DNA from 2 places in the Mesorhizobium sp. M0676 genome. Region 2 is predicted to be linked to the other one. Evidence: predicted binding sites of a transcription regulator. Region 2 holds the regulator's gene; the other holds the start of a gene.
What was found. The regulator LexA, encoded in region 2, represses DNA repair genes until DNA is damaged. The targets are predictions, from matches to a motif close to TGTTCNNNNTGTGTTCNG.

Region 1 (3,413 bases), on a different contig from region 2:
GATCTCGATCCTCGGCCTCGACATCACCGGCGAGGATGTTCACGAAACCGGGCTGATCTGGACGACCGGCGATGGCGACCTCAGGGCCTGGCCGATCCCCGGCACCCTGGTGCCGCTTTACGGCACGAACCCGCCGCGCGGCCAGTTGCTGATGGCGATGTACCATCTCGAGGGACAGCCTATGTCGTCGGACCCACGGCTGGCGCTGGCCAGGCAGGTCGACATCTTGGCGGCCAAGGGCCTCTATCCCGCCGGCGCCTTCGAACTCGAATTTTTCCTGCTTGCCAATGAGCGTGACGCCGACGGCAAGGTAAAGCCGGCGGACGCCGTGCTCGACGGCCGCCGCTCGGCCAAGACGGAAGTCTATTCCGTCGACCATCTGCACGGCATGGAGCCGCTGTTTTCCGACATCTATGCCGCGGCTAAGGCGCAAGGCATTCCGGCCGAAACGGTGATTTCCGAATACGCGCCCGGCCAGTACGAGCTGACGCTGAACTATCGCAAGGATGTCATGCGGGCGGCCGACGACCTCGTCATGTTGAAGCGGCTGGTGCGGGCGCAGGCGCGCCGCCATGGTGTCACCGCCTGCTTCATGGCCAAGCCGATCGAAAAATACGCCGGCTCCGGCATGCATTTCCATGTTTCGTTGCAGGACAAGAACGGCCGCAACGTTTTTGCCGAGGCTGGCGGCGAAAGCTGGTCGCTGCCGCTGCTGCAGGGGCTCGGCGGGCTGATCCAGACCATGGCCGAATCGATGCTGGTGTTTGCGCCGCACGCCAATTCCTGGCGGCGCTTCGTCTCGCAGTCCTATGCGCCGGTGGCGCCGACCTGGGGCGTCAACAACCGTTCGGTGGCGCTGCGCATCCCGGCGGGCGACGCCAAGAACCGGCGCATCGAGCACCGGCCGTCGGGTGTCGACGCCAATCCCTACCTGATCGCGGCAACGGTGCTGGCCGGCATCATCAAGGGTCTGGATGAAGGCCTCGACCCCGGCCCCGAAACCACTGGGAATGGCTATGAAGCCGCCATCACGCGCACGACCATGCCGGTCGACTGGCGCGCTGCGATCGAGGCGGCGCGGGCCTCGAGCTTCCTGAAAGAGGCGCTTGGCGAGGATCTGCATCGCACCTTCGTGGCGATCAAGCAGTCGGAGTATCTGCGCGTCGCCCGCACCGTCAGCGAGCTGGATTACCACCTCTACCTCCACGAGGTCTGATAGACCGCCTGGAACTCGGGCAGTCGTCCTGCTAGCCCGACGATAAGGCGGCGATCACTTTTTCGCCGCCTGCATCAAATGAGGTGGCGCTGCAGCCTTCAAGAACATATCATGAACGGATGAGCGCACCCACCGTCCGTGAAAAGCTGGCAATCCTGTCTTACGCCGCCAAATACGATGCTTCTTGCGCCTCGTCCGGCTCGGCGAAGAAGGATTCGCTCCAATCCGGCGGTATCGGCTCCACAGAAGGCATGGGCATCTGCCATTCCTACGCGCCGGATGGCCGCTGCATTTCGCTCCTGAAAATCCTGCTGACCAATTTCTGCATTTACGATTGCAGCTACTGCATCAACCGCTCGTCATCGAATGTGCGCCGCGCCCGCTTTAGCATCGACGAGGTGGTGAAGCTGACCATGGACTTTTATCGGCGCAACTACATCGAAGGCCTGTTCCTGTCCTCCGGCGTCATCCGTTCGCCCGATGAGACCATGGCCGAAATGGTGGAAGTGGCGCGGCGGCTGCGGCTGGACGAAAAATTCTCCGGCTATATTCATCTGAAGACCATTCCGGAAAGCTCGGCCGAACTGGTCGAGCAGGCCGGACTTTATGCCGACCGGCTGTCGATCAATGTCGAGCTGCCGACCGATGAGGGCGTCAAGAAACTGGCGCCGGAGAAGAAGCCGGAAACGATCCGCCTTTCCATGGCGAACCTGCGCCGGAAGATGGAGGAAAAGGCCGAGCCGACGCTGAGGACCAGGAAGCGCGAACGCTTTGCGCCCGGAGGTCAGTCGACGCAGATGATCGTCGGCGCCGACAAAACATCCGACGACGGCATTTTGCACACCAGCGCGCGGCTCTATGGCAGCTATCACCTGCGGCGCGTCTATTACTCGGCCTTCAGCCCGATCCCGGATTCGTCATCGTCGCTGCCCCTGCTGAAGCCGCCGCTGATGCGCGAACACCGGCTTTATCAGGCCGACTGGCTGATGCGCTTCTACGGCTTTTCACAGCCGGAAATCCTCGCCGGCAGCAGCGACGGCATGCTCGATCTCGCCATTGACCCCAAGCTCGCCTGGGCTTTGCGCAATCGGGCGAGGTTTCCGGTCGACATCAACCGCGCCGACCGCGAAGCGCTGCTGCGGGTTCCGGGTCTGGGCACCAAGGTGGTGGCGAAGATCCTTGAAACCCGCCGCCACCGACGCATGCGGCTGGAAGATGTCGGACGGATCTGCCATTCGATCGCCAAGCTGAGGCCCTTCATCATCGCCGAAGGCTGGTCGCCGGGTGGACTGACGGACAAGACCGGCTTGCGCGACACGATCGTAAAGTCCTGCGAACAACTGTCTCTGTTTTGACCATGCAGCCGGCCCAGCTCGACCTTGCCCGATACACTGTCCGGCTAGCGAGCCAGACCGATTTCGCCGGTTGGCGCGATGCGGCACGGCGTCTGGCGCTGAATGAGGTCCGGCCTGAGGATATTAGTTGGGGTGTCGGGTCCGACGCCAATGATCCTCAAGATGCCTTGCCGGCGGTGCCAGAGGGCGCGCAGCTTACCGTCCCGCGCGAGTTCATCGCCCATGCCGAAACCGCCTTCTGCCACTCCGACCCCGGCCGGTTTGCCTTTCTCTACTGGATGCTTTGGCGCCTGCGCACCGAGCCGAAACTGCTGGCGATCGCATCCGATCCCGACACCAGGCGGCTCGAAGCCATGGAAAAGGCGGTGCGGCGCGACAGCCATAAGATGCATGCCTTCGTACGCTTCCGGAAGATCGGCGACGGCGAGAACGAGCGCTACGTCGCCTGGTTCGAGCCGGAGCATTTCATTGTCGAGCGCAACGCGGATTTCTTCGTCCGGCGGTTCACCGGCATGCGCTGGACCATCCTGACGCCCTATGCCTCCGCCGACTGGAACGGCGAAAGGCTGGCGATCGGGCCGGGTGCGGCCAAGGGCGATGCACCCGATCAGGACGACACCGAGGCGTTGTGGCTGACCTATTTCGAAAACATCTTCAACCCGGCGCGGCTCAAGGTGAAGGCGATGCAGAAGGAGATGCCGAAGAAATATTGGCGGAACCTTCCCGAGGCCTCGCTCATTCCAGATCTGATCGCAGGAGCGGACGAGGCCGCCAGGGATATGATTGCCAGACTGCCGACAATGCCGGCGCCGCACCACGCCAAGCTGCAGGCGAAACATTGG
Region 2 (3,413 bases):
GCAGCGCTTGTCTCGATCGCCGCCTCGTTATTTCAGGCGTCGTGGTTGCCGCCGAGCGCAGCTTCATCATGCTGGCGGTCATGCTTGTCGCCGTGCTGTTTGATCGCGCCGCACTCACCATGCGCAATCTGGCGATCTCCGCCATTGCCGTCATCCTGGTGTCGCCGCACGAGGTGGTCGGTCCCAGCTTCCAGATGTCGTTTGCCGCCACCGCCGCCCTTGTCGGCGCCTATGCCGGCTGGGCCGATTACCGCGCCGACAAGGTGAGAACGCCGTCGGCAAAGCGCTCCTTCGTCGGCTTCCTGTCGCGAAAATTCGCGCTGGCCATGGGCGGCCTCGCCATGACCTCGATCATCGCCGGCAGTGCAACCTTGCTGTTCGCCATTTGGCATTTTCAGCGTGTGTCGCCGCTCAGCCTGATCGCCAATCTGGCCGTGATGCCGATTGTTTCGGTGATCGTCATGCCCTTTGCCGTGCTCAGCGCACTGGCGATGCCGTTCGGCGCCGACGGGCCGTTCCTCTATGTGATGGGCAAGGGTCTGATGGCGATGATCGCTATATCGGCCTGGATTTCCGAGCGCTCGCCGGTCGACGCCGTCGGGCTGATCTCCATCCGCTCGGTGCTGTTGGTGGCGGTCGCCCTCGTCATCGCCACCATGGCCACCACCTGGCTCAGGCTGGCGGCCGTGCCTTTCGCGCTGGCCGGCCTGTTGACGGTGCCGCAGGTGCTTACGCCCGACGTGCTCATATCCGAGGACGCACATTTGGTGGCCATGCCGATCGGTGGCGGCGAACTCGCCCTCAACCGCGAACGCTCCAACGAATTCACCACGGACAATTGGAAACGGGCGCTGCGGGCCGAAACCATTGTCCCGCCCGAGATTTTCGAGGCAACAGATACGCGGTTCGATCTCGATCCGCTCGATCTGCCGCCCGGCTCGCCCTTCTATTGCACCGGCGATCTCTGTATCGCTCGACACCCTTCCGGAGCCATTGTAGCCCTTGCGAAAGACCGCAAGACGGCGCGGCCGGCCTGTGCCTTCGCGAGCCTGATCGTCATCGATGACGCCACCGCCTACAATCCGTGCCGCGACCCGCTGGTCCTGGTCGTGACGAAGAAGCAGCTGGCCCGCGACGGCAGCGCCGCCGTCTTCTTCGATCCGCAATCGGCAGCGGCAGCGCCAACCATCCGGTTCGCCGTCGACAAGCCGTATCGCCCCTGGCACGAGCAACGCCGCTTCTCCCGCGACGCGCGCGGCCTGCCGCCTTACAACCAGCGTGAAAAGTACAAACCCAAGCCGGCTCAGTAGCGCCGGATCAATCCGACAAGCTTGCCCTGCACCTTCACCCTGTCCGGTCCAAAAATGCGGGTCTCGTAGGCCGGGTTGGCGGCTTCCAGGGCGATCGAGGCGCCCTTGCGGCGGAAGCGTTTCAGGGTCGCTTCCTCATCGTCGACCAACGCCACCACGATCTCGCCGGGGCTGGCTGTGTCGGCATTGCGGATGATGACCGTGTCGCCATCGAAAATGCCGGCCTCGATCATCGAATCGCCCTTGACCTCGAGCGCGTAGTGTTCGCCGCCCATGATCATATCGGGCGGCACCGAGATCGAATGGGTCTGATGCTGGATGGCGTCGATCGGCACGCCGGCGGCGATGCGTCCCATAACCGGGATTGAAATCGCGGAAACGGCATCGTCATTGCCGGCCGACATCGAACGCGACGGCGAGCCCGGCTTGATCTGGCGGCCGAGACCGCCTTGGCCCATCGCGCCTTGTCCTTGGCCGCCTTGCCCTTGGCCGGTTTGACCAAGACTGCCCTGAATGACGCTCGGCGAAAACTTCCTCGCCGCATTGAGGCCTGGTGCGATCGAGTCGGGCAGCCGCAGCACTTCCAGCGCGCGCGCCCGGTTCGGCAGCCGGCGAATGAAACCGCGCTCCTCAAGCGCCGTGATCAGGCGGTGGATGCCGGACTTGGAGGCGAGGTCAAGCGCTTCCTTCATCTCATCGAAGGACGGCGGGATTCCGCTCTCCTTCAGGCGTTCATGGATGAACATCAGAAGCTCATGTTGTTTGCGCGTCAGCATCGCGGCCCCCAAGGGTTCTGAAACCAGAATCGGAAAAAACAAACCCAGAACAAACACTATCTGTTCCAGTTGTGTTCCGCAACCTTTTAAAGTTTAATGAATGTGTTGACGTTTTGTTCAGCGTAACGTTCGGCGCTGCGAGCGCCGCCTGCCCAACTGCCGGCAACGGGGTGAAACGAAGACAAAGTGCCTGCGTCGTCGGCTACGATCGCCGCTTCCTTTTCGGACGGGGCTGCGCAGCATCCGCGCCGGGTTCGCTCTGGGCATAGACCTGCAGCGTGTAGCCGATGTGAGCGGTCATCAGAGTTTTCGCACGTTCGACGTCGCGACCGAGGGCCGCTTCCATCAGGGCGGTATGGTGTTCGATCGCCACGGCGTCGCGCAGGGCCGCCACGGCCTTCCGGTGTCCGTCCGTGCGGCCGGCGGCGGCGCGCAGCGTCGGGGCCAGACCCAGAAAGCGGTGATGGCGATGCAATTGGTCGGAAATCGTTGCATTGAAGCGCAGCAGCCAGCTGGATGTCGCGGCACTGAGCAGCGCCGCATGGAAGGCATCGTGTTTTTCGTACCACGCGTCGACCGCATCATCCGATCGTCGAGAACAGACCCGCACCGTGAGAGACGATAGTGGGCGGCAACGACCGCGTCTTCCCACTCACGGTCGCCCTTCTCGATCGATTCCACCAGCAGGGGCAGTTCGACCACCAGCCGCGCACGCGCCAAATCCTCGAGCTCCGCCCGAGAGACGGGAGCGACCGCAAACCCGCGGTTGCTGATGGCGGTCACAAGCCGTTCCGCCTCCAGCCGCGACAGCGCCTCGCGCAACGGCGTCCAGCCGATGCCGTAGGTGTTGCGCAGCGTGCTCAGCTTCAACGGCGCGGCAGGCGCCAGCCGGGTCGCAAGAATATCGCGCCTGAGCAGGCGATAGGCCACTTCCGTCTTCGAGGTCTGCTCGTCATCCAGCATCGTGATCCATCAGACATAAACGCTCGGGCGGATCATTATATATCAAAGCCTTTCAGTGGGTGAATTATATATAATGTTTGACAGTTCAAGGGCGACCACTCAAGATCGCCGGCATGTTTGGGCGGCAGGCTCCGCCGCGCGCGTTTGTCCATGGAGGGGCGCCGGATCATGAGCACGACACCCGATCTCGCTACAATCGAAGCAATGGATGCCGCCGATCCGCTGCGCTCCATGCGTGAACGCTTTGTCTTGCCGCAAGGCGTGATTTATCTCGACGGCAATTCCCTGGGCGCCGCGTCAGCGGTCGTCTTCAGCGAACTGCAGCAGGCCGCCACGCAGGAATGGGCGCACGACCTCATTCGCG

Region 1: the regulator LexA is predicted to act here: its motif matches at 1,317-1,334, upstream of NKI35_RS12775 (putative DNA modification/repair radical SAM protein).

What each region holds. Positions count from the first base shown of each region.
Region 1 covers NZ_JAMYPU010000009.1:200,417-203,829, forward strand. Annotated here, with positions in the region: gene NKI35_RS12770 (glutamine synthetase family protein) at 1-1,216, shown strand, start outside; gene NKI35_RS12775 (putative DNA modification/repair radical SAM protein) at 1,336-2,571, shown strand; gene NKI35_RS12780 (UdgX family uracil-DNA binding protein) at 2,574-3,413, shown strand, end outside.
Region 2 covers NZ_JAMYPU010000025.1:16,685-20,097, forward strand. Annotated here, with positions in the region: partial or broken gene NKI35_RS23900 (ComEC/Rec2 family competence protein) at 1-1,310, shown strand, start outside; gene lexA (transcriptional repressor LexA) at 1,304-2,086, opposite strand; partial or broken gene NKI35_RS23910 (GntR family transcriptional regulator) at 2,289-3,049, opposite strand; gene kynU (kynureninase) at 3,218-3,413, shown strand, end outside.